DNA from 2 places in the Pseudomonas lyxosi genome. Region 1 is predicted to be linked to the other one. Evidence: riboswitches for the same ligand, from Rfam matches in the RefSeq annotation. Region 1 holds a riboswitch; the other holds the start of a gene.
The links. Region 1 has a riboswitch for cobalamin ahead of cobW (cobalamin biosynthesis protein CobW). Riboswitches for the same ligand answer to the same signal wherever they lie in the genome.

Region 1 (11,950 bases):
AGCGCCAAAGAAGCGTTGCAGGTGGTGCAGTGGGAAAACCTGCTCAACGCACCGGGCGCACGGCAAAGCCTGGTGGGGCGCTGGTTGTTCGAGCATTGGTTTCTCGCTCATCTCTATTTCAAGGACGGTGAGCCGGGGCATTTCTTTCAGTGGGTGCGTTCGCGCACGCCGACCGGCCAGCCGATCGATCTGATCAACACACGCCGCCCGAATGACGATCCAGGCACTCAGGTGTATTACCGCTTGTGGCCGGTGCAAGGCGTGATTGTGCAGAAGACCCACATCACCTACCCGTTGAGCGCGGCGAAGATGGCTCGGATCAAAAGCCTCTTCTATAACGGCAACTGGCAGGTCAACGCCTTGCCGGGCTACGGGCCGGAGCGTCGGGCCAATCCGTTCACCACGTTCGAGGCGATCCCGGCCCAGGCGCGTTATCAATTCATGCTCGATAACGCCGAATACTTCGTCCGTACGTTTATTCGCGGCCCAGTGTGCCGTGGGCAGATCGCCACCGACGTGATCCGCGATAACTTTTGGGCAATGTTCCAGGCGCCTGAACACGACCTCTACATCATCGATCCGAACTACCGCGGCCAGGCCACGCCGTTGCTGGCGATGCCGGGGCAGAACGACGATGTCGGCAGCGTCCTGAGCCTGTGGCATGACTACCGCGACAAGCGTAACGAGTACGAGGCGCTGCGCCGTGACAGTTACGCCGATGCGCCGGCGCCGAGCTGGTCGACCTTGTGGGCCGGTAACGATAACGCCTTGCTGACGATCTTCCGGCATTTCGACAGTGCCTCGGTGAACAAAGGCCTGATCGGTGACGTGCCGCAAACGATGTGGCTGTTCGACTTCCCGCTGCTGGAACGCACGTATTATCAGTTGGCGGTCAACTTCGACGTGTTCGGCAATGTTTCCCATCAGGCACAGACCCGGCTGTACTTCGACCTGATCCGCAACGGTGCCGAGCAGAACTTCCTGCGCCTGATGCCGGCCGATTCGCGCGACGATTACCTCGACGACTGGTACCAGAGCGGCGGCAAATTCAAGATGTGGCTGGACTACGAAGCCATCGATAATGACAAAGAGACGGCGCTGGTACTGGACGAAAAGGACCCGAAACGCGATTTCGCCCTGCAATTGCTCACCCGTTACGGCGACCTCAACGCCAAGCCTGATCCGATCAACCGTTGTGACGGTGCTTATTGCTCGCGGCCGAACATCGATCTGGCCTTGCAGAGCGCCGAGCAGGCGTTGAGTCGCCTGACTTCGCGTCCGGCGGCCGGGCTGAAGGTTATCGATCAGTTGCCGGAAGCGACCCTGCTGCGCATCGAAACCGCGAGCGGCAAGCGCGAGGTCTACAGCCTGCTGCGCAATCGCGCGCACAGTAACGTCGCGTTCCTGCTCGGTGAATCGCTGCGGTATCAGCCTGGGCTCGACACAGTGACTATTTACCCGGGCGTGCTCAGCAGCTATCCGAACTTCATGTTCAACATTCCGGCTGAGCAAGTGCCTGAGTTCGTGGACGAGATGGAAAACGCCAAGGACGCCAATCGCTTCGAGAAAATCGTCGAGCGCTGGGGGATTCGCCGCAGCCATCCGCAGTTCTGGTTCTACTTCCATGACCTGAGCCGGTACGTCCATGAGACAGAACCGGTGGAAGAGGGCGTGCTGGACATGAACCGGTACGAGAATCTTTGATCGACCTTTGATGGTGCGCCGGTGTCGGATTTGAATGGGTGGGAAAATGCGGCGATCGGTGGCTTAAAGGCCGGATTGACGGTGAACCGGTGAAGATGGCTATAACCGCTCTTTCCCGACAAAAATACTAGGACTTTGTACGGCGCGATGATTGGCGTAAACTGCGTCCAAGCCTGCGAGGAGTTTCCATGACCGCTATTACCATTACCGACGCCGCTCACGATTATCTGGCTGATCTGCTCTCCAAGCAGAACACCCCAGGCATCGGCATCCGCGTCTTTATCACCCAGCCTGGCACCCAGTACGCCGAAACCTGCATTGCTTATTGCAAGCCGGGCGAAGAAAAACCTGAAGACACGGCGCTGGGGCTCAAAAGCTTCACCGCTTACATCGACTCGTTCAGCGAAGCTTTCCTGGACGATGCGGTAGTCGACTACGCCACAGACCGTATGGGCGGCCAGCTCACCATCAAGGCACCAAACGCCAAAGTACCGATGGTCAGCGCCGACAGTCCGGTCAACGAGCGTATCAACTATTACCTGCAAACCGAGATCAACCCGGGGCTGGCCAGCCACGGCGGTCAGGTCAGCCTGATCGATGTGGTCGAAGACGGCATCGCCGTGCTGAAGTTCGGTGGTGGTTGCCAGGGCTGCGGCCAGGCAGACGTCACCTTGCGCGAAGGCATCGAGCGTACCTTGCTCGAGCGCATTCCCGAGCTCAAGGGCGTTCGTGACGTCACCGACCACACGCAGAAAGAAAACGCCTACTACTAAGTAAGGTGTTCGCTGCAGACATAAAAAAACGGCGCCCCGTGAGCGCCGTTTTTTTATGGGTGATAGATAACCTGTGGCTCAGGGACGGAAGAGATGCGCATGCCCCGCGCGATACAGCGATGACTCACTGAAGTGATCACTGCCCAAAACCCGGCCCACCAAAATCAACGCCGTGCGCCGAAACCCCTTGGCTTCAACCTTCGCGGCAATGTCTTCAAGCGTCCCCACCACCCAGTCCTGATCCGGCCAGGTCGCCCGGTGAATCACCGCGATCGGGCAGTCCGCGCCGTAATGCGGCAGCAATTCGGCCAGGATTTTGTTCAGATGATTGACCCCCAGATGGATCGCCATGGTCGCCCCGTGCTGCGCCAGGCTGCCGAGCTCTTCGCCGGCGGGCATCGCGGTCTTGTCGGCGTAGCGGGTCAGGATCACGCTTTGCGACACGTCCGGTAACGTCAGTTCCGCGCCCAGAAGCGCCGCGCAGGCCGCTGTGGCCGTGACGCCGGGAATGATTTCAAACGGGATGTCGAGTTCGCGCAGGTAGCGAATCTGCTCGCCAATCGCACCATAAAGACTCGGGTCGCCAGAGTGCACCCGGGCCACGTCCTGGCCCTTGGCATGGGCGGATTTGATCAGCTCGATGATCTGTTCCAGGTGCAGCTCGGCGCTGTTGACCACCTGTTCGGCGCGATGGCCATCCAGCACGGCGGCGGGCACCAGGGAGCCGGCATAGATGATCACCGGACAGCTGCGAATCAGCCGTTGGCCTTTGACCGTGATCAGTTCCGGGTCGCCGGGACCTGCGCCAATGAAGTAGACGGTCATCGTCGGTTCCTGTGAGAAAAAGGGGCTGGGCAAGGCTTCAGATGAAGATTGCTCATGATCGATGGCGGGGATTATCGGGGATTTTATGCAGCGCCGGCCAATGCCAAGGTGGCCTGGGCATATTTTTGTCGGGAGATCAGTAATTTTGCCGGTGCCTGGGCCAGGTGTTCGGCCAGGGCCAGGGCGGCACTTTCCGCGACGCCGTAGCAGCCGGTGCGTTCGAACGCGATGTCTGAACGATGGCTGAGTTGCGGTTGATAGACAGCCAATTGTTCACAGCTGAAATACTGCAAGGGTAACGCAAGCTGTTCGGCCAATTCGATCAAGCCAGGCTCTTCGCGCTTCAGGTCGATGCTGGCCAGGGCCTTGACCTGGTGAAGTTCGATTTTATGTGCCTGTAACGCCTGATCGAGCAGCGCCCGCAGCGTGCTGACGGGGCAGCCGCGCTGGCAGCCCAGGCCGACCACTAACGTCGGCGCTGTGCTGATCTCAGTCATGCGTGGTATTGACCATCGCTTTTGCGGCGGAACAACCAGGCACTGATCAGGCCCAGGGCCAGCCAGAATGCCACATTGGTCAGCTGCGAAGCGATTTTGAACTGAGCTTCCAGGGCTTGCGGAGCCATCATCGAGTGGACTTCCGGTTGTGGTGCGCCGATCACATGAGGAACAGCCAGAATGGCCACGCCGAGCACTTTCATCAGCCAGTGACGGCTGAACACGATCAATGCGATGCCGACCGCGGTGGAGGCAGCCGTGCCGATCCACCAGATTTGCCGCTGCGCCAAATCAGCGGCGGCAGTGCCCGGCAGCTCAGGCGGCAGACCGAGGGTCGGTGCCAGCACGAACGTCGCGTAACCGGCCAGGCCCCAAAGCAGGCCTTGGGAGGTTTTGGTCGGTGCGCGCAAGGTGTAGAGAGCGGCCAGCATCAGGGCGAAACCGACAGCGACCACCAGGTTGCCGCCGGTGGTGGACAGCACGCGCTGCCAGCCGTCTTCCGGTTCCCAGGCTTCGGCGTCGTGGGTGTGAGCGGCGACAGTACCCGGGGCGTGTTCGTGGACTTCAACAGCAGCCGGCTCGGACTTTTCGTAGGTCTCGGCCTGCAGAATCAGCGGAGCCACCCAGAAGCTTTGCAGCAGGGTCAGCAACAGGGCGGCCAGCAGCCCGGTGAACCCTGCGGTTTGCGCAATACGCTTGATCATGTCAGCAGGTCTCAATGGCACGGGAATGCAGAGCTGTGGCGAGTATCGTGAGCGGCGTTGTGCACCGCTTCGATGTGCGAGAAACCGGCGAAATACACCAGGCACGCGCCCAGAATTGACGCGCATACGGCGACGGTCAGGCGCTGGCTCAAGGTCGTGGTCGTGCTGGCGGTGCTGTGGTCGGTACTGCTGATGATCGACATGGCGCTTCCCTCTGGTCTGTCAGCGGGTGAAATAGAGCGCATGGAAGACCCCTGCGAGTCGGGCACGCAGAGGTTCAAACAGCGCCCGCCCACCGCGGGTTTGTTATTCAGTGATCGTAATGGTCACTTTGTGTTGCGGGCCGGTCTCCGGGCTCACGAGGGGCGCTGGCTTTCGCCTTGACCTGCAAGCATCACCTTCCCATGCCGAACTGCTGGCACAGTGGATCTGACGCTTCGCTCGCTTACCGTTGCGGGGGCAGCACCGGACTGACATGACTTTAGAGTAAAGCACATGATTCACCGGTTTCCCGTTTCACCCTGTGAAGGGCACCCGTAACAAGGCGTGTAGGAGAGCATGGGCGGGGGTTGGGCGTCAATTGGCATGGGTTCTCAATTGGATGTCGCGCTGCTCCTCAGACATTGACCCGCCCCCAGACGATGCGTAGCCTTGCGCTTTCGAGGTTCTTCGGCGTCTGCCGAAGCTAAGAAGGGAACGCGGTCGATGCCGCGGCTGCCCCCGCAACTGTGAACGGTGATGTTCGCTGCCACGCCACTGCAAACCCTGTGCAACGGGTTCGCGGGAAGGCGCAGCGAATGCCAGGCCCACAAGCCCGGCACACCGTCAGCCAGGAGACCTGCCTCGACACAGATTCTCACTACAACCGGGCGGGGTGATCCGGTGGCGAACTCTTCCGCGCGCGCCCGTCGCAGCGATTGTCGTCCCGTATGCCCGCCACCTTGCCAAAGGGCATCCGATGAAAACACTGGCCAAACTCCCCGTCACCATCGTTACCGGCTTCCTCGGCTCGGGCAAAACCACCTTGCTGCGGCACATGCTCGACAACGCTCAGGGCCGTCGCATTGCGGTGATCGTCAACGAGTTCGGCGAGCTGGGCATCGACGGCGAAATCCTCAAGCAATGCTCCATCGGCTGCACTGAAGAAGAAGCCAACGGCCGCGTCTACGAGCTGGCCAACGGCTGCCTGTGCTGCACCGTTCAGGAAGAGTTCTTCCCGGTGATGCGCGAATTGGTCGCCCGTCGCGGCGACCTCGACCACATCCTCATCGAAACCTCGGGCCTGGCCCTGCCAAAACCGCTGGTGCAAGCCTTCCAGTGGCCGGAAATCCGCAGCGCCTGCACCGTTGACGCGGTCATCACCGTGGTCGACAGCCCAGCGGTCGCCGCCGGCACCTTCGCGGCTTTCCCGGACCAGGTCGATGCCCAGCGCAAACTCGACCCGAACCTGGACCACGAATCGCCACTGCACGAGCTGTTCGCCGACCAACTGGCCAGCGCTGACCTGGTAATCCTCAACAAGGCCGACCTGATCAGCCCTGAAGACCTTGCCCGTGTGCGCCTGGAAGTCGCTGAAGAACTGCCGCCTGCCGTAAAAGTCATCGAAGCCAGCAGCGGTCGTGTGCCACTGGACGTGCTGATCGGCCTTGGCGCCGGTTCTGAAGAACACATCGACAGCCGTCACAGCCATCACGATCACCACCATGAAGGCGAAGACGATCACGACCACGATGCCTTCGACTCCATCTCCATCGAACTGCCGCAAGCCGACGAAAGCCTGCTGCTGGACGCGCTGACCCAACTGGTGGTCCAGCACGGCATCCTGCGCGTCAAAGGTTTTGCGGCGATCCCGAACAAACCGATGCGCCTGCTGATCCAGGGCGTGGGCACGCGTTTTGACAAGCATTTCGACCGTCAGTGGGGCGCCGACGAAGCGCGCACCACGCGTTTGGTGCTGATTGGTCAGGAGCTGGACGCCACTCTGCTTGAAGCGCAATTGCGCGCTGCGCTCAGCGTTTAAGCCATGCACCTGCTCAGGACCCAGCCCGGCGGTTTCGTGTCGGATGACAACATTGCCGACCTTGGACAAACCCCCGCCGAGCTGGTGATCCTGTGCAGCGGCGACTCCAGCCTCGCGCTGCTCGCCGAAGCCGCGCAGCAGTTGCCCGACGATTACCCCAGCGTGCGCCTGGCCAATCCGATGCAGGTGCAGAATCACGCCTCGGTCGATCTGTATGTCGACGAAGTGCTGCGCCACGCCAAGGTCGTTTTGATTTCGCTGCACGGCGGCATCGCCTATTGGCGCTATGGCATCGAGCAACTGGTGCAACTGTCGGAGCGCGGTGTGCAGCTGATTCTGGTCCCCGGCGATGACCGCCCAGACCCGGAACTCAGCGAGCTAAGCACGGTGGGCGCGGAAGACCGCGACCGCCTCTGGCAATTTCTGCGTCAAGGCGGCATGAGCAATGCCCTGGATTTCTTCCGCTGCCTCGCCAATCGTTGGCTGGACCGCGACTACGCCTGGGCCGATCCGCAAACCCTGCCGCGCACAGCGATCTACCACTCGCAAAAAAGCCCCGCTGAACTGAAGGATTGGCAAGCCGACTGGCAGGCCGATCAACCGGTCGCGGCGGTGCTGTTCTACCGCTCGCATTTGCAAGCGGCCAACACAGGCTTCATCGATGTTTTCTGCCAGCGTTTGCAGGCGGCAGGGTTGAATCCGTTGCCGATTGCCGTGGCGAGTTTGAAAGAGCCCGGCTGCCTGACGGTGGTCGAGGACCTGTTGGAGGAAGTCGAAGCCCGCGTGATTCTCAACACCACCGGTTTCGCGCAATCCAGCCCCGAAGCGCCGCACCTGCGACCGTTTCGCCGCAACATCCCGGTGATCCAGGCGATCTGTGCCCAGGACAACGAACCCGGTTGGCGCGCCAGCGAACAGGGCCTCGGTCCACGCGATCTGGCGATGCACATCGCATTGCCGGAACTGGACGGGCGGATCATCAGCCGACCGATCAGCTTCAAAGACCTGGCCTGGCGCAGCGAGCGCAGCCAATCCGATGTGGTCTGCTATCGACCACAACCGGAGCGCATGGATTTTGTCGCCGAACTGGCGCGGCGCTGGATCGATCTGGCGCGTGTGCCCAGCGCTGAAAAACGCATCGCTCTGATCCTCGCCAACTACCCGACCCGCGACGGGCGTATTGGAAACGGCGTCGGCCTCGACACGCCGGCCGCGGCGCTGAACATCCTGCGTGCGCTGCATAAAGAAGGTTATCCGCTGCCGGCCGAGTTGCCTGATAGCGGCACCGCGTTGATCCAGCAATTGCTCGGTGGCGTCAGCAATGACCTCGACACCCTCGACCAGCGCCCGTGTATGCAAAGCCTCGCGCTGGATGACTACAACCTGATGTTCAACGCCTTGCCCGAATCCAATCGCCAAGCCGTGCTGGAGCGGTGGGGCTCGCCCGAAAACGATCCGATGTTCCGTGGCGGGCGAATGATGATCGCCGGGCTGCGCTTTGGCCTGACCTTCGTCGGCATCCAACCGGCGCGGGGTTATCAGGTTGATCCGAGCGCGGTGTATCACGACCCGGACCTGGTGCCGCCTCACGGTTATCTGGCGTTCTACTTCTGGTTGCGCAACACCTATGGCGCCCACGGCGTGATCCACGTCGGCAAGCACGGCAACCTTGAATGGTTGCCGGGCAAAGGCGTCGGGCTGTCGGAGCATTGCTGGCCGGATGCGCTGCTCGGTCCGCTGCCGAACATCTATCCATTTATCGTCAACGATCCGGGCGAGGGCGCCCAGGCCAAGCGCCGTACGCAGGCGGTGATTATCGATCACCTGATGCCGCCGCTGACCCGCGCCGAAACTTACGGCCCGTTGCGCAACCTCGAATTACTCGCCGACGAGTATTACGAAGCGCAATTGCTCGATCCGCGCCGCGCCCGGGAATTGCAGCGCGACATCCTGCAACTGGTGCGCGATACGCACATCGACCGCGAACTGCAACTGGACGAAAAGCTCGACAGTGATGCCGATGCGGCGATCTGGTTGCCGCGTCTGGACACCTATTTGTGCGACTTGAAAGAGTCGCAGATCCGCGACGGTCTGCATGTGTTTGGCGAGTCGCCGACCGGGCGTTTGCGTATCGATACGTTGTTGGCGTTGCTGCGCATTCCGCGTGGCGATGGGCGTGGTGCGCAATCGAGTCTGCTGCGGGCCTTGGCCAAGGCGTTCACGTTGGGCTTCGATCCACTGGATTGTGCGCTTGCCGAGCCTTGGATCGGGCCGCGTCCGATTGAACTGCAAACCCTCACCGATGAAGTCTGGCGCACAGCAGGTGATACCCGCGAACGTCTGGAACTGTTTGCCGGGCAACTGATCGAGCAAGCCTTGATCACTGAGGTTGAGCAACTGAGCGAGCCCGGCTGGTCAGAGGTGAAAGCCATCGTCGACAGCCTGCGTGAAGTCGTCGCCCCGCGTCTGGACGCCTGCGGCCCGGCGGAAATGCGCGGTCTGCTCGACGCCCTCAGCGGCCGCTTCGTGCCGGCCGGCCCGAGCGGTGCGCCGAGTCGCGGACGGCTCGACGTGCTGCCAACCGGGCGCAACTTCTACTCGGTGGACGTGCGTAACCTGCCGACCACCACCGCGTGGCGTATCGGTTTCCAGTCGGCCAACCTGATTCTTGAACGACACCTGCAGGACCACGGCGATCACCTGCGTCAGCTCGGCCTGTCGGTGTGGGGCACCGCGACCATGCGTACCGGCGGCGACGACATCGCTCAGGCCATGGCGCTGATGGGCGTGCGCCCGGTCTGGGCCACGGGCAGTCAGCGGGTCGATGACTTCGAAATTCTGCCGCTGAGTCTGTTGGACCGTCCGCGCGTGGACGTGACGTTGCGCGTCTCCGGATTCTTCCGCGATGCCTTTGCCAATCTGATCCGCCTGTTCGACGCCGCCGTGCAAGCGGTCGCCGCCCTCGACGAGCCGGACGACCTCAACCCCTTGGCCGCCAAAGTGCGTGCCGAGCGCGAAGCGTTGATGCAATCGGGGCTGGATGAAGACTCGGCCAAGCGTCAGGCCGGTTGGCGCATCTTTGGTGCCAAACCCGGTGCTTACGGCGCGGGCGTGCAGGGCGCCATTGATGGTCGCCTGTGGCAAAGCCGCGACGACCTGGCCGAGGTTTATCTGAACTGGGGCGGCTACGCTTACGGCGGTTCTGACGAAGGCACCGCAGCGCGAGAGCAGTTCGCCCAGCGCCTGAGCCAGGTTCAGGCTGTGCTGCAAAACCAGGACAACCGTGAGCACGACTTGCTCGATTCCAACGACTATTACCAGTTCCAGGGCGGCATGCTCGCGGCGGTGGAAAGCCTCAGCGGTGAAGCGGCAGCCAGTTACCATGGCGATCACAGCCAGCCGGACTTGCCGAAGATCCGCACGTTGAAGGAAGAGCTGAACCGGGTGATTCGCTCCCGGGCAGCCAATCCGAAGTGGATCGACGGCGTGAAGCGCCACGGCTATAAAGGCGCGTTTGAACTGGCGGCGACGGTCGATAATCTGTTTGCGTTCGATGCCACTACGCAGCTGATCGACGATCACCAGTATGCGTTGCTGGCGGATGCGTATTTGCTGGATCCGGCGACCCGGGATTTTGTTCGTGAGCATAATCCGCATGCGTTGCGCGACATGACCGAGCGGATGCTGGAAGCGCAGCAGCGAGGGATGTGGAAGGAGCCGGGCGAGTATCGGGAGGCGCTGGAGAATTTGTTGCTGGATATAGAAGAAGACGGGTAGCTGACCGTAGCTGATCGTTCCCACGCTCCGCGTGGGAATGCAGCCCGGGACGCTCCGCGTCCCATCCAGAGCCGAACGCGGAGCGTCCGTTGAGGCATTCCCACGCGGAGCGTGGGAACGATCAATCACCGACCATGATGAGAAACCCGACATGACCGACACCCCGCATTTCCCGCTGTCCGCCGTGGTCGGCGCTGACGATCTGAAACTCGCCCTGTACCTGACCGCCATCGACCCGAAAATCGGCGGCGTTCTCATCGAAGGCCCCCGCGGCATGGCCAAGTCAACGCTGGCCCGAGGCCTGGCCGACTTGCTCGCCAGCGGCCAATTTGTCACCTTGCCGCTCGGCGCCACCGAAGAACGGCTGGTCGGCACGCTCGACCTGGACGCCGCCCTGAGCGAGGGCCGCGCACAGTTTTCCCCCGGCGTACTGGCCAAGGCCGACGGCGGCGTGCTCTACGTCGATGAAGTCAACCTGCTGCCCGATCACCTGGTGGACCTGCTGCTGGATGTGGCCGCCAGCGGCACTAACCTGATCGAGCGTGATGGCATTTCCCATCGGCATTCGGCGAAGTTCGTGCTGATCGGCACCATGAACCCGGAAGAGGGTGAGCTGCGTCCGCAATTGCTCGACCGCTTTGGCCTGAACGTCGCCCTCAGTGGTCACACAGCACCAACCGAGCGCGGGCAGATCATCCGGCGACGGCTGGATTTCGACAGCGATCCCCAGCGCTTCTGCGCCGAATGGGAAAGCCAACAGCAGTCGCTGCGCGAACGTTGCCAGAACGCGCGCAGCGCGCTGGCAAGCATTCCGCTCGACGATCATGCGCTGGCGCAGATTACCGAGCGCTGCTTTGCCGCCGGCGTCGACGGCTTGCGCGCTGACCTGGTCTGGTTGCGCGCGGCGCGTGCCCATGCAGCGTGGCGTGGGGCGGGCGCTATCGCCGAGGAAGATATCGACGCGGTCGCCGAGTTTGCCTTGCGCCATCGCCGCCGTGAGCCATCGCCACCGGCGCCGCAACAAAGTCAGCCGCCTTCTACCCAGCATTCCAACCCGAGCGAAGGCCAGGGCCAATGGGGTGAAATGCCCGCCCAGGCGCTCCCGGTCGGCGCACGCCGTGAAGTGCCGAGCTGGCCAAAAAAGCCCTAGGCATTCGCCCTCGATCTGACGCGGGGGCGAATGCCAGACCCCGCGCCGGACGACTGGACAATGGTAAACAGGGTAAACGTCACGCAGCACGCAGCGGCTCGATCAACTGGCCGGGCACATTGCTGAACGGCCGCCCGCGTCAACGCGACGATGTCTTGTTTCACCTGCGCACCCGTTCGCCCCACGAACTGTGGCTGGTGATCGTCGACGCCTCGGCTTCGACTCGTCGCCATCAGGCGTTGAGCGATGCCAAGGGCTTGCTCGCGCAACTGTTCGACGATGCCTATCGCCAACGCGCGCGCCTGGCGTTGCTCACCGCCAGTGGTCATGTGCCGAAATGGCAAGTGCAAGGGTTGAAAGCCTCCGCCGGTTTACGCAACTGGCTTGATGGCCTGGGAGCCGGCGGTGGTACGCCGTTGCTGGCGGCGCTGGGTGAGGCAGGGCGCTGGCTGACGGTCAGGCAGAAGCGTTTTCCGGCGGAGCATCAGCGCTTGTTGCTG
Region 2 (11,950 bases), 830 kb from region 1:
CATGCTGATCTTCCCTATGAATGCATTGACCTAATCAGTAGAGAAGCACAGGTACGCGATGGTTCAACCGGTCAGCCGCGGGCTTCCTTGAACAGCACGGCAATGCCGGGGTGATAGTTGCCGGCTTCGTTGCGCAACTTGCGATAGGCGTAGGGGAAGTACCAGGCCACCGCGCAGGTGTGTTCCTTTTGCAGGTCGTCGACCATGTCCTGGAGTTCTTCCGGGGTGGCGCTTTGTTGAGCTTTTTGTGGCGCGACGAACAGGCAGCCGAGTTTCAGGTCGCTGGCGTAGCTGATGCGTTTGGCATCGCTGGTGATGTCCTGCAAGGCTTGAGTCAGGTTCAGGCTGTTGACGCGTGGCCAGCGTTGAGTGGCTTGAAGGTACGCGCGCTCTTCGCTGGTCGCGATAAACAGATCGGCGCGGCCATTGCGTTCGCCTTCTTCGGTCTGTTTACGGGTTGGAGTTTGTTGCAGCGTGACCATTTCCGCCATCCAGGCCGCGGCGGAAAGCAGGCTCAGGTTGGCTTTTTCGTCGAACCAGTAAGGCGTGTCGTTATCGCCGCGCACGGCGTTGTAGCGGTCGATACAGTCAAACCAGCGTTCCAGCACCGGGCGCAGGAATTCCAGCTTCGGATTGCTGATGATCATGCCTTGCATGTGGCTCACCCTTGTTATTGTGTTGTGAGATTGTGGCTCTTTGATATCACTGCTGAGAGTGTGGCACAAGATTGGCGTCAGATAATTGATCGACGGCAGTTATTCGCTAGCAGGCCGCCCGTCTTCAATTGACGCTCCATCCCCAACCCTCTAACCTTCGCGGCTTGTTTCAGGTGCTCTGTGACCTTGGTCGACAGAGTGAAACAGGGAAGCCGGTGAGTGACTCTCTTCAAGCGACGAAGAGCCATGATCCCGGCGCTGCCCCCGCAACGGTAAATGAGTGAAGACTGCGCGAGGGCCTGTCATCAGTTTTTTCCTATACCGCGTTGAGGTCTGAAAGCGGACCAGGCAAGGCGCAGTCCGCTGGTAATGGTTGTTCCCTTGCCAAGGACTGCAACGCAGTCTGGTCCGCTTTCAGACACAACCCGAAGGGCCGGGCCTGCTGTGGCGCGGTATAGGAAAAAGCTGATGACAGGCCCTAGCCACTGTGTCGTATGACATGGGAAGGCGCGCAGTCAGGCAAAATGCCGCTCATGAGCCCGGAGACCGGCCTGATCCATCCAGCGGCATCACGGTGGGCGATGCCAGGCTTTTTGCCGTCTATTCTTGTGCCTGCCCGCCGTTATCCAGCCTCAACGGAGAGCTCCCCCATGACTGATACCCCCGATCGTGACGAACGTCATCTGGCGCGCATGCTGCGCAAAAAAGCCGTGATCGACGAACGCATCGCCAATTCCCCGAATGAATGTGGCCTGCTGCTGGTGCTGACCGGCAACGGCAAAGGCAAAAGCAGCTCGGCCTTCGGCATGCTCGCCCGGTCCATGGGCCACGGCATGCAGTGTGGCGTGGTGCAGTTCATTAAAGGGCGCAGCAGCACCGGCGAAGAACTGTTCTTCCGGCACTTTCCGGAACAGGTGCGTTTTCATGTGATGGGTGAGGGCTTCACCTGGGAAACCCAGGATCGCCAGCGTGACATCGCCGCCGCTGAAGCCGCGTGGGCGGTGTCCCGCGAATTGTTACGTGATCCGTCGATCGGCCTGGTGGTGCTGGATGAATTGAACATTGCGCTCAAGCACGGTTATCTGGATCTCGATCAAGTGCTCAGCGACTTGCAGGCCCGTCCGCCAATGCAGCACGTGGTGGTCACCGGTCGTGGTGCGAAACCGGAGATGATCGAACTGGCCGACACCGTCACCGAAATGGGCGTGATCAAGCACGCATTCCAGGCCGGGATCAAAGCGCAAAAAGGCGTCGAGTTGTGAGCTGCACTTTATGAATAGCCATCGTCATTGCCCGGCGGTATTGATTGCCGCGCCGGCTTCCGGTCAGGGCAAGACCACCGTCACCGCCGCGCTGGCCCGTTTGCATCGCAATCAGGGGCGCAAGGTGCGCGTGTTCAAATGCGGCCCGGATTTTCTCGACCCGATGATTCTCGAGCGCGCCAGCGGTGCGCCGGTGTATCAACTGGACATGTGGATGGTCGGCGAGCAGGAAAGCCGTCGACTGTTGTGGGAAGCCGCCGGCGAAGCCGATCTGATCCTCATCGAAGGCGTCATGGGCCTGTTCGACGGCACGCCGTCCAGCGCTGATCTGGCACGACATTTCGGTGTGCCGGTGCTCGGTGTGATCGACGGCACTGCCATGGCCCAGACCTTTGGCGCACTGGCCCTGGGGCTGGCGCGTTATCAGCCGGACTTGCCGTTTGCCGGTGTGCTGGCCAACCGTGTCGGCACCCTGCGTCATGCGCAATTACTTGAAGGCAGCCTCACTGAAGGTTTGCGCTGGTACGGCGCCTTGTCCCGGGAAACCGGGATCGAATTGCCGAGTCGACACCTCGGTCTGGTTCAGGCCAGTGAGTTGAACGATCTCGATCTGCGCCTCGATGCGGCGGCCGATGCACTGGCCAGCAGCTGCGAGGTCGCGCTGCCACCAGCGGTGGAATTCGCCGCCCCTGATGTGATCGCTGCCGAGTCGTTGCTGGCTGGTGTGCGGATTGCTGTGGCCCGTGACGAAGCGTTCGCCTTCACTTACGGCGCAAGCCTGGATCTGCTCCGCGCCATGGGCGCTGAGTTGCTGTTTTTCTCGCCGATCCGTGACACGCAATTGCCGGAGGCAGACAGCCTCTATCTGCCGGGCGGTTATCCCGAATTGCACCATGTGGCGCTGTCACAGAACACCACGATGCTGGCCGCAATCCGCGCTCACCATGCGGCGGGGAAACCGTTGTTGGCCGAGTGCGGCGGCATGCTGTATTTGCTCGATTCGTTGACCGATGTCGAGGGCACTCGCGCTGAATTGGTCGGCTTGCTGGCCGGTGATGCGGTGATGCAAAAGCGTTTGGCCGCGCTGGCGTTGCAGGCGGTCGAGTTGCCGGAAGGTTCGTTGCGCGGGCACACCTATCACCATTCGCTGACCAGCACCGAGCTTGAGCCGATTGCTCGTGGCCTGAGCCCTAACGGTGGGCGAGGGGCAGAGGCGGTTTACCGCGAAGGGCGGATGACCGCGTCCTACGTGCACTTTTATTTCCCTTCCAATCCCCAGGCGGTGGCGGCGTTGTTCAAGCCATGAACCCAGATGATCTAGCGTTCAGCGAAGCTGAGCGTGCGGCGGTCTACCGAGCTATCGGCGAACGCCGCGACATGCGTCATTTCAGCGGCGGCACCGTCGAGCCCGAGCTACTGCGGCGCCTGCTCGAAGCCGCGCATCAGGCACCGAGTGTCGGCCTGATGCAGCCCTGGCGGTTCATCCGCATCAGCGATCGAGCCTTGCGCGGCAAGATCCAGTTGTTGGTGGAAGAAGAACGCATCCGCACCGCTGAAGCCCTCGGCGAGCGCACTGACGAATTCATGAAGCTGAAAGTCGAAGGCATCAACGACTGCGCCGAGGTGTTGGTCGCTGCGCTGATGGACGATCGCGAGCGCCACATTTTCGGCCGTCGCACGATGCCGGAAATGGACATGGCCTCGCTGTCCTGCGCGATCCAGAACCTCTGGCTGGCCTCCCGCGCTGAAGGATTGGGCATGGGCTGGGTCTCGCTGTTCGAGCCGCAAGCACTGGCGGACTTGCTGGGTTTGCCCGCCGGAGCCAAGCCGTTGGCCGTTCTTTGTCTCGGCCCGGTCAAGGAATTCTATCCGGCGCCGATGCTGGTACTCGAAGGCTGGGCGCAGGCGCGTCCACTCAGTGAGCTGCTGTATGAAAATTATTGGGGAGTGAGTCAATGAGTGTGGCGTTGTTGAGTGTCGCCGCGGTTGCGCTGGATGCGCTGCTGGGTGAACCCAAACGCTGGCATCCGCTGGTGGCGTTCGGCCGTTTTGCCGACCGCATCGAGCAACGTTTCAATGGTGAAGGTCGTGGCTGGCGTAGCCATGGTGTCACCGCTTGGGTGATTGCAGTGTTGCCGTTGACCTTGCTGGCCACGGCGTTTTCCTGGGCGCCCTATGTCGGCTGGATCGTCGAGATTCTCGTGCTCTATTGCGCCCTCGGCATGCGCAGCCTCGGTGAACACGTCGAGCCGGTGGCCAAGGCACTGCGCAGCGATGATCTGGACGAGGCGCGCAAACGTGTCAGTTATCTGGTCAGCCGCCAGACCAGCGAACTGGATAAAACCGAAGTCGCCCGCGCCGCCACAGAATCGGTGCTGGAGAACGGCAGCGACGCGGTATTCGCTGCGCTGTTCTGGTTTGCCGTGGCCGGCGCGCCTGGCGTGGTGCTCTACCGTTTGAGCAACACGCTGGATGCGATGTGGGGTTACCGCAACGAACGCTTCGAGCGTTTCGGCTGGGCCGCGGCAAAGATCGACGACGTCCTCAACTACATTCCTGCACGCCTGGTGGCATTGACCTACGCGCTGCTGGGCAAAACCCGACTGGCGCTGAAATGCTGGCGCACCCAGGGGCCGACCTGGGACAGCCCGAATGCCGGTCCGGTGATGGCGGCCGGTGCCGGTGCGCTCGGTGTCGAGTTGGGCGGGGCGGCGATTTATCACGGTGAACTGCATCAGCGTCCGCCACTGGGCGAAGGCATGCCGGCGGACGCCGACTCCATCGACCGTGGCTGGCAATTGGTCCAGCGCGGGGTATGGTTATGGTTGCTGATCCTCTGCGTGGGGGCTGAATTTTATGCTTGAGCACGGTGGTCGGTTACGCAAGGCGGCGCTCGATTACGGCATCGCCGAAGCCAATTGGCTCGACCTGTCCAGCGGCCTCGCACCCTGGCCGTTTCCGGTCCCGGAGATTCCGTTGCGGGCCTGGGCGCGTTTGCCGGAAACCGATGACGGTCTGGAGCAGGCGGCCTGTGATTATTACGGTGCCGCTCAGGTGCTGCCGGTGGCCGGCTCGCAAATGGCGATCCAGTTGCTGCCGCGTTTGCGCCGGGTCGGCAAGGTCGGCGTGCTCTCGCCGTGTTACGCCGAACACGCCGAAGCGTGGCGCCGTAATGGCTACATCGTGCGTGAAGTGCTGGAGCAGGAAGTCGACTTCTTTCTCGACAGCCTCGACGTGCTGGTGGTGGTCAACCCGAACAATCCCACTGGCCTGAGCCTGACGCCGAGTCGTCTGCTCGACTGGCACTCGCGATTGACCCAGCGCGGTGGCTGGCTGGTGGTGGATGAGGCGTTCATGGACAACACACCGCAGCTGAGCCTGGCACCTTTTGCCAATCAGGTCGGGTTGATCGTGCTGCGTTCCTTCGGCAAGTTTTTCGGCCTGGCCGGTGTGCGCCTGGGTTTCGTGCTGGCCGAGCGCAAGTTGCTCAAGTTGCTGGCCGAGCAAGTGGGGCCGTGGGCGGTCAGCGGACCGACGAGGGTGTTGGGGCAGGCCTGTCTGCGGGATACCGAAGGGCATGCCCGGCAACGGGTTCGCGCTGATGAAGCCAGTGAGCGTCTGGCACTGCTGCTTGAACAGCACGGCTTCAAGCCCCAGGGCGGCTGCGCCTTGTTTCAATGGCTGATCACCGACCGCGCCGAAGCCCTGCATGAGTTCATGGCCCGGCGCGGCATTCTGCTGCGGTTGTTCACGAACAACAGCAGCCTGCGTTTCGGCTTGCCCGCCGATGAAGCCGACTGGACACGTCTCGCGCAAGCGTTCGAAGCCTACGCCAAGGAAACCCAATGACTACGTTGATGGTGCAAGGCACCACTTCCGACGCCGGTAAAAGCACGCTGGTGACGGCGTTGTGCCGCTGGGTCACGCGTCAGGGCGTCAGCGTCGTGCCGTTCAAGCCGCAGAACATGGCGCTCAACAGTGCCGTGACCGCCGACGGTGGCGAGATCGGTCGCGCGCAAGCGGTGCAGGCTCAAGCCGCCAACCTTGAGCCGCACACCGACATGAACCCGGTGCTGCTCAAACCCAACAGCGACACCGGCGCCCAAGTGATCATCCATGGTCGCGCGGTCACGACGATGAACGCGGTCGCGTATCACGACTACAAAGCCATCGCCATGCAAGCAGTGCTGGCTTCCCATGAACGGCTGAGCGCGGCGTATCCAGTGGTCATGGTCGAAGGCGCGGGTTCGCCGGCCGAGATCAATCTGCGTGCCGGTGACATCGCCAACATGGGCTTTGCCGAGGCGGTGGATTGTCCGGTGGTGTTGATCGCCGACATCAATCGCGGCGGCGTTTTTGCGCATCTGGTGGGCACGCTGGAACTGCTGTCACCCAGCGAGCAGGCGCGGGTCAAAGGCTTCATCATCAACCGGTTTCGTGGCGATATCGCTTTGCTGCAACCGGGGCTCGACTGGCTGGAAGCGCGCACCGGCAAACCGGTGATCGGCGTTCTGCCTTACGTGATGGACCTGCACCTGGAAGCCGAGGACGGCATCGATCAGCGTCAGACCGACAAGGCCGACCAGGTGCTGAAAGTGCTGGTGCCGGTGCTGCCGCGCATCAGCAACCACACCGACTTCGATCCGCTGCGCTTGCATCCGCAGGTGGATCTGCAATTTGTCGGCCCCGGTCAGGCGATTCCGCCGGCGGACCTGATCATTCTTCCCGGCTCGAAAAGCGTGCGCAGCGACCTCGCGTACCTGCGGGCCAATGGCTGGGACATCGCGATCAGTCGTCATCTGCGTTATGGCGGCAAAGTACTGGGGATTTGCGGCGGTCTGCAAATGCTCGGCGAGCAGGTACACGATCCGCTGGGCCTTGAAGGCGCACCGGGTTCCAGCGCCGGTCTGGGCTTGCTGGCGTTCGAAACCCAGCTCGAAGAAGAGAAGCAACTGCGCAATGTGCGCGGGCGTCTGGCACTGGAAGACGCGGCGGTCAGCGGCTATGAAATTCATGCCGGGGTGACCACCGGGCCGGCGCTGGAAAACGCCGCGGTGCAGCTGGACGACGGTCGCTGCGACGGTGCGCAAAGTGTGGACGGGCAGATTTTCGGCACCTATCTGCATGGGCTGTTTGAATCGCCCGCGGCGTGCAGTGCGCTGTTGCGCTGGGCAGGTTTGCAGGCTGTGCAGGACGTGGATTATCACGCGTTGCGTGAGCGCGATATCGAGCGGCTGGCGGATCTGGTGGAGAAGCATCTGGATACCGGGTTGTTGCGGGAACTCTGTGGGTTTTAAAGAGGGGTTATCACCATGCTGCAACTGATCCTCGGCGGCGCCCGTTCCGGCAAAAGTCGCCTGGCTGAAAAACTCGCCTCCGACAGCGGTCTGGCAGTGACCTACATCGCCACCAGCCAACCCCTCGACGGTGAAATGAACGAGCGGGTGGCCCATCACCGCGCCCGTCGTCCAGCCGAATGGGCGTTGATCGAAGAGCCGGTGGAACTCGCCCGCATCCTGCGCGAAACCGCCAGCGCCGATCAGTGCTTGCTGGTGGATTGCCTGACGTTGTGGATGACTAATCTGCTGATGCTCGACGACACCGAGCGGCTGTCGGCCGAACGTGATGCTTTGCTGGACTGCCTGGCGTCGTTGCCGGGTGAAATCATTTTTGTCAGCAACGAGACCGGAATGGGTGTCGTGCCGCTGGGCGAATTGACTCGCCGCTATGTCGATGAAGCCGGTTGGCTGCATCAAGCGTTGGCCGAGCGCTGTCAACGCGTCGTCCTGACCATCGCTGGTCTGCCCATGACTTTGAAAGGAACTGCGTTATGACTCAATCCTGGTGGCTTAACCCGTGCAAACCGATCGATGCTCAAGCGGTCGAGCAGGCGCAAGCTCGTCAACAGCAGTTGACCAAACCGGCCGGCTCCCTCGGCCGGCTTGAGTCGGTGGCCGTGCAATTGGCCGGTATGCAGGGGCAGGTCAAACCGAGTCTGGATCAGCTGTGGATCGCGATTTTTGCCGGTGACCATGGCGTGGTCGCTGAAGGGGTGTCGGCATTTCCTCAGGAAGTCACCGGGCAGATGCTGCACAACTTCGTCAGCGGTGGAGCGGCGATCAGCGTGTTGGCGCGGCAACTCGGGGCCTCGCTGGAAGTTGTCGACCTCGGCACGGTGACGCCGTCGTTGAATTTGCCGGGTGTGCGTCACTTGAACATTGGCCCGGGCACGGCGAATTTCGTCGAAGGTTCGGCCATGACCTCGGCTCAGGGCGAACTCGCTTTGCAGGCCGGCCGCGACAGCGTGCAGCGCGCCATCGCGGCGGGTGCGCAGTTGTTTATCGGTGGCGAGATGGGCATCGGCAACACCACCGCAGCCAGCGCGTTGGCGTGTGCCTTGCTCGATTGCCCGGTGGTGCATCTGGCGGGGCCGGGCACGGGTTTGAATGCGGCGGGTGTCAGCCATAAAGCTCAGGTCATCGAGTGCGCTTTGGCGTTGCACAGCGCTCAACGTGGCGACGCACTGCAAACCCTGTTCAACCTCGGCGGTTTTGAAATCGCTGCATTGGTCGGCGCGTATCTGGCGTGTGCCCAGGAAGGCGTTGCGGTGCTGGTGGACGGTTTCATCTGCAGCGTTGCGGCGTTGGTGGCGGTGCGCTTGAACCCTGAATGCCGTCAGTGGCTGTTGTTCGGTCATCGCGGCGCCGAGCCGGGTCATCGTCATGTGCTGGAAACCCTGAACGCCGAACCGCTGCTGGACCTCGGCTTGCGTCTGGGCGAGGGCAGCGGCGCGGCGTTGTCCGTGCCGTTGTTGCGTCTGGCGTGCGACCTTCACGGGCAGATGGCGACTTTCGCCGAGGCCGCCGTGGCGGACCGTCCGGCATGACCTTGCACCTGGACCTGTTGCGTCACGGTGAAACCGAACTCGGCGGCGGTTTGCGCGGTAGCCTCGACGATGCGCTGACTGAAAAGGGCTGGGCGCAGATGCGCGCGGCGGTGGTCGAGCAGGGGCCTTGGGATCGTTTGATTAGCTCGCCGTTGCAGCGGTGTGCGCGGTTCGCCGAAGAACTCGGCGCACAGCTGGGTTTGCCGGTGCAGTTGGACAAAGACCTGCAAGAGCTGCACTTCGGCGCCTGGGAAGGGCAGAGCGCCGCCGCGCTCATGGAAACCGATGCCGAGGCGTTGGGATTGTTCTGGGCCGACCCTTATTCGTTTACACCGCCTCAGGGTGAGCCGGTGGTGGATTTTTCGACGCGGGTGTTGGCAGCCGTTGAGCGCTTGCAGGCTACCTACGCCGGCGAGCGAGTGTTGCTGATCAGTCACGGCGGGGTCATGCGCTTGTTGCTGGCTCAGGCGCGGGGATTGCCTCGTGAGCAGTTGCTCAACGTCGAAGTCGGGCATGGCGCGCTGTTTTCGCTGTCGGTCGAATCCGGCGTGTCGTTAAAGGAAGCGATCTGATCATGTTGCCGTTCTGGATCGCCCTGCAATTTTTGAGCAGTCTGCCGATTCGTCTGCCGGGCATGCCGGCGCCACAGGAGTTGGGGCGGTCGCTGCTGTTTTATCCGCTGGTCGGCCTGCTGTTTGGCGTGATCTTGTGGGCGTTCAACTGGCTGTTGTTCGGCACTCCGTTATTGCTTCATGCCGCGCTGTTGCTGACGGTTTGGGTATTGCTCAGCGGCGCGTTGCACTTGGACGGCCTGGCCGACAGCGCCGATGCGTGGCTCGGCGGGTTCGGCGACCGCGAGCGCACCCTGACGATCATGAAGGACCCGCGCAGCGGGCCGATTGCGGTCGTGACGCTGGTGCTGGTGTTGCTGCTCAAATTCGCCGCGTTGCTGGCATTAATCGAGCAGCAACACGCCGTTGTCCTGATCATCATTCCGTTGATCGGGCGCAGCGCGATGCTGGGCTTGTTCCTGACCACTCCTTATGTGCGTGCCGGCGGGTTGGGGCAAGCGCTGGCTGATCATCTGCCGCGTTTGGCGGGCAAGCAGGTGTTGGCGGTGAGTGCGTTGGTGTGTGTTTTGATTGCTGGTCTCAGCGGCGTGTTGGCAGTTGTGCTGGCGGCGCTGGTGTTTGTCTGGCTGCGGCAAGTGATGCTGCGCCGATTGGGCGGCACGACGGGCGATACGGCGGGGGCGTTGCTGGAAATTCTTGAGGTCGCGGTGCTGGTGGGATTGGCGATCTGCTGAACTTCCCACATCATGTAACTTGATTTAACACAACCGCGGGTATATACACGCACCATGCTCGACTCCCAATGTTTATGCATCAACCTGCGTCGCGCCGCCCGTGGCGTCAGCAGGCATTACGACGGCGCTCTCGACGGCTTCGGGATCAACGTTGCCCAGTATTCTCTGCTGTGTAATCTGCAGCGTCTGGATAAACCGAGTATTTCCACGTTGGCCGAGGCCATGGGGCTGGATCGCAGCACCTTGGGGCGCAATCTGCGGGTGCTGGAAGGCGAAGGCCTGCTGATGCTGGTCGAGGGCGAAGACATGCGTAACCGCATCGTCATGCTCACCGAGGCCGGTGTTGAACGCCTGAAAGCGGCCCTGCCAGCCTGGGAAGCGGCGCAACAGCGATTGATTGACCGCTTGGGTGCCGAGAAACGCGAAACCTTGCTGCGACTGCTGGACGAACTGGCGTGATGCCGGTTTTTCCGATCTTAAGCGGGTATATACCCGCTACCGGAGAATAAGAATGACATCGATGTGGCGTACGTGTGGTTGGGTTTTGTTGGGGAGTGCGCTGATTCTCGCGTTGTCCTTGGGGGTAAGACACGGCTTCGGGCTGTTTCTGGCGCCGATGAGTGCCGAGTTCGGCTGGGGGCGTGAGACGTTTGCCTTCGCCATTGCCTTGCAGAACCTGATCTGGGGCCTGGCGCAGCCATTCACCGGCGCGCTGGCCGACCGCTTTGGCGCCGCGAAAGTGGTGCTGGTCGGCGGTGTCTTGTATGCATTGGGTCTGGTGTTCATGGGCCTGTCGGATTCCGCCGTGACCTTGTCCCTGAGTGCCGGCCTGTTGATCGGCATCGGTCTGTCCGGCACCTCGTTCTCGGTGATCCTTGGCGTGGTCGGCCGCGCAGTGCCGCCGGAGAAACGCAGCATGGGCATGGGCATTGCCAGTGCTGCCGGCTCTTTCGGCCAGTTCGCGATGTTGCCCGGTACGCTGGGGTTGATCGGCTGGCTCGGCTGGTCCGCGGCATTGCTGGTGTTGGGCCTGTTGGTGGCGCTGATTGTGCCGCTAGTGAGCATGCTCAAGGACAAACCGCTGCCGGTGTTCGGACATGAGCAAACACTGTCCGAGGCACTGCGCGAGGCCTGTTCCCATTCGGGATTCTGGCTGCTGGCATTCGGCTTTTTTGTTTGTGGCTTCCAGGTGGTATTCATCGGCGTGCATTTGCCGGCTTATCTGGTGGATCAGCACCTCCCGGCGAGCGTCGGTACGACAGTGCTGGCGTTGATCGGGCTGTTCAATATTTTCGGTACCTACACGGCGGGCTGGCTCGGCGGGCGGATGTCCAAGCCACGTTTGCTCACCGGCCTGTATCTGCTGCGGGCAGTGGTGATCGGGTTGTTCCTTTGGGCGCCGGTCACGACGACCACCGCGTACCTGTTTGGCATGGCGATGGGCTTCCTGTGGCTGTCGACGGTGCCCTTGACCAACGGCACCGTCGCAACCTTGTTCGGCGTGCGAAATCTGTCCATGCTCGGTGGGATTGTTTTCCTGTTTCACCAGCTCGGATCGTTCCTCGGCGGCTGGTTGGGCGGGGTGGTGTACGACCGAACCGGGAGCTATGACTTGATCTGGCAAGTGGCGATTCTCTTGAGCCTGTTGGCCGCCGCCCTGAACTGGCCGGTGCGTGAGCGGCCGGTCGCGCGTCTGCAAACACAGATGAGTGCGATATGAACAGTCTCTGGCCGCGGATCGCTGTCGTCGCTGTCTGCGCTTTGCTGCTGGCCCTGTCGTGGTGGGGCTGGCATCAGGGCGGGCTGGCGTTGATGCAACTGGGCATGGGTGCTTGCTAGC

Region 2: linked by a shared signal. The riboswitch ahead of cobO (cob(I)yrinic acid a,c-diamide adenosyltransferase) and the one ahead of cobW (cobalamin biosynthesis protein CobW) in region 1 are both predicted to bind cobalamin.

The regions. Positions count from the first base shown of each region.
Region 1 covers NZ_CP180481.1:5,528,317-5,540,266, reverse strand. Annotated here, with positions in the region: gene ACMXYI_RS25375 (fatty acid cis/trans isomerase) at 1-1,704, shown strand, start outside; gene nfuA (Fe-S biogenesis protein NfuA) at 1,893-2,477, shown strand; gene cobM (precorrin-4 C(11)-methyltransferase) at 2,556-3,302, opposite strand; gene ACMXYI_RS25360 (cobalamin biosynthesis protein) at 3,386-3,799, opposite strand; gene ACMXYI_RS25355 (CbtA family protein) at 3,796-4,503, opposite strand; gene ACMXYI_RS25350 (CbtB domain-containing protein) at 4,515-4,706, opposite strand; cobalamin riboswitch at 4,828-5,056, opposite strand; cobalamin riboswitch at 5,149-5,363, shown strand; gene cobW (cobalamin biosynthesis protein CobW) at 5,462-6,523, shown strand; gene cobN (cobaltochelatase subunit CobN) at 6,527-10,300, shown strand; gene ACMXYI_RS25335 (ATP-binding protein) at 10,452-11,450, shown strand; gene ACMXYI_RS25330 (vWA domain-containing protein) at 11,570-11,950, shown strand, end outside.
Region 2 covers NZ_CP180481.1:6,360,806-6,372,755, reverse strand. Annotated here, with positions in the region: gene ACMXYI_RS29220 (PQQ-dependent sugar dehydrogenase) at 1-3, opposite strand, end outside; gene ACMXYI_RS29215 (hypothetical protein) at 72-656, opposite strand; cobalamin riboswitch at 811-973, shown strand; gene cobO (cob(I)yrinic acid a,c-diamide adenosyltransferase) at 1,307-1,918, shown strand; gene ACMXYI_RS29205 (cobyrinate a,c-diamide synthase) at 1,929-3,224, shown strand; gene bluB (5,6-dimethylbenzimidazole synthase) at 3,221-3,877, shown strand; gene cbiB (adenosylcobinamide-phosphate synthase CbiB) at 3,874-4,782, shown strand; gene cobD (threonine-phosphate decarboxylase CobD) at 4,775-5,767, shown strand; gene ACMXYI_RS29185 (cobyric acid synthase) at 5,764-7,215, shown strand; gene cobU (bifunctional adenosylcobinamide kinase/adenosylcobinamide-phosphate guanylyltransferase) at 7,231-7,752, shown strand; gene cobT (nicotinate-nucleotide--dimethylbenzimidazole phosphoribosyltransferase) at 7,749-8,804, shown strand; gene cobC (alpha-ribazole phosphatase family protein) at 8,801-9,376, shown strand; gene ACMXYI_RS29165 (adenosylcobinamide-GDP ribazoletransferase) at 9,379-10,110, shown strand; gene ACMXYI_RS29160 (MarR family winged helix-turn-helix transcriptional regulator) at 10,165-10,569, shown strand; gene ACMXYI_RS29155 (MFS transporter) at 10,622-11,830, shown strand; gene ACMXYI_RS29150 (hypothetical protein) at 11,827-11,949, shown strand.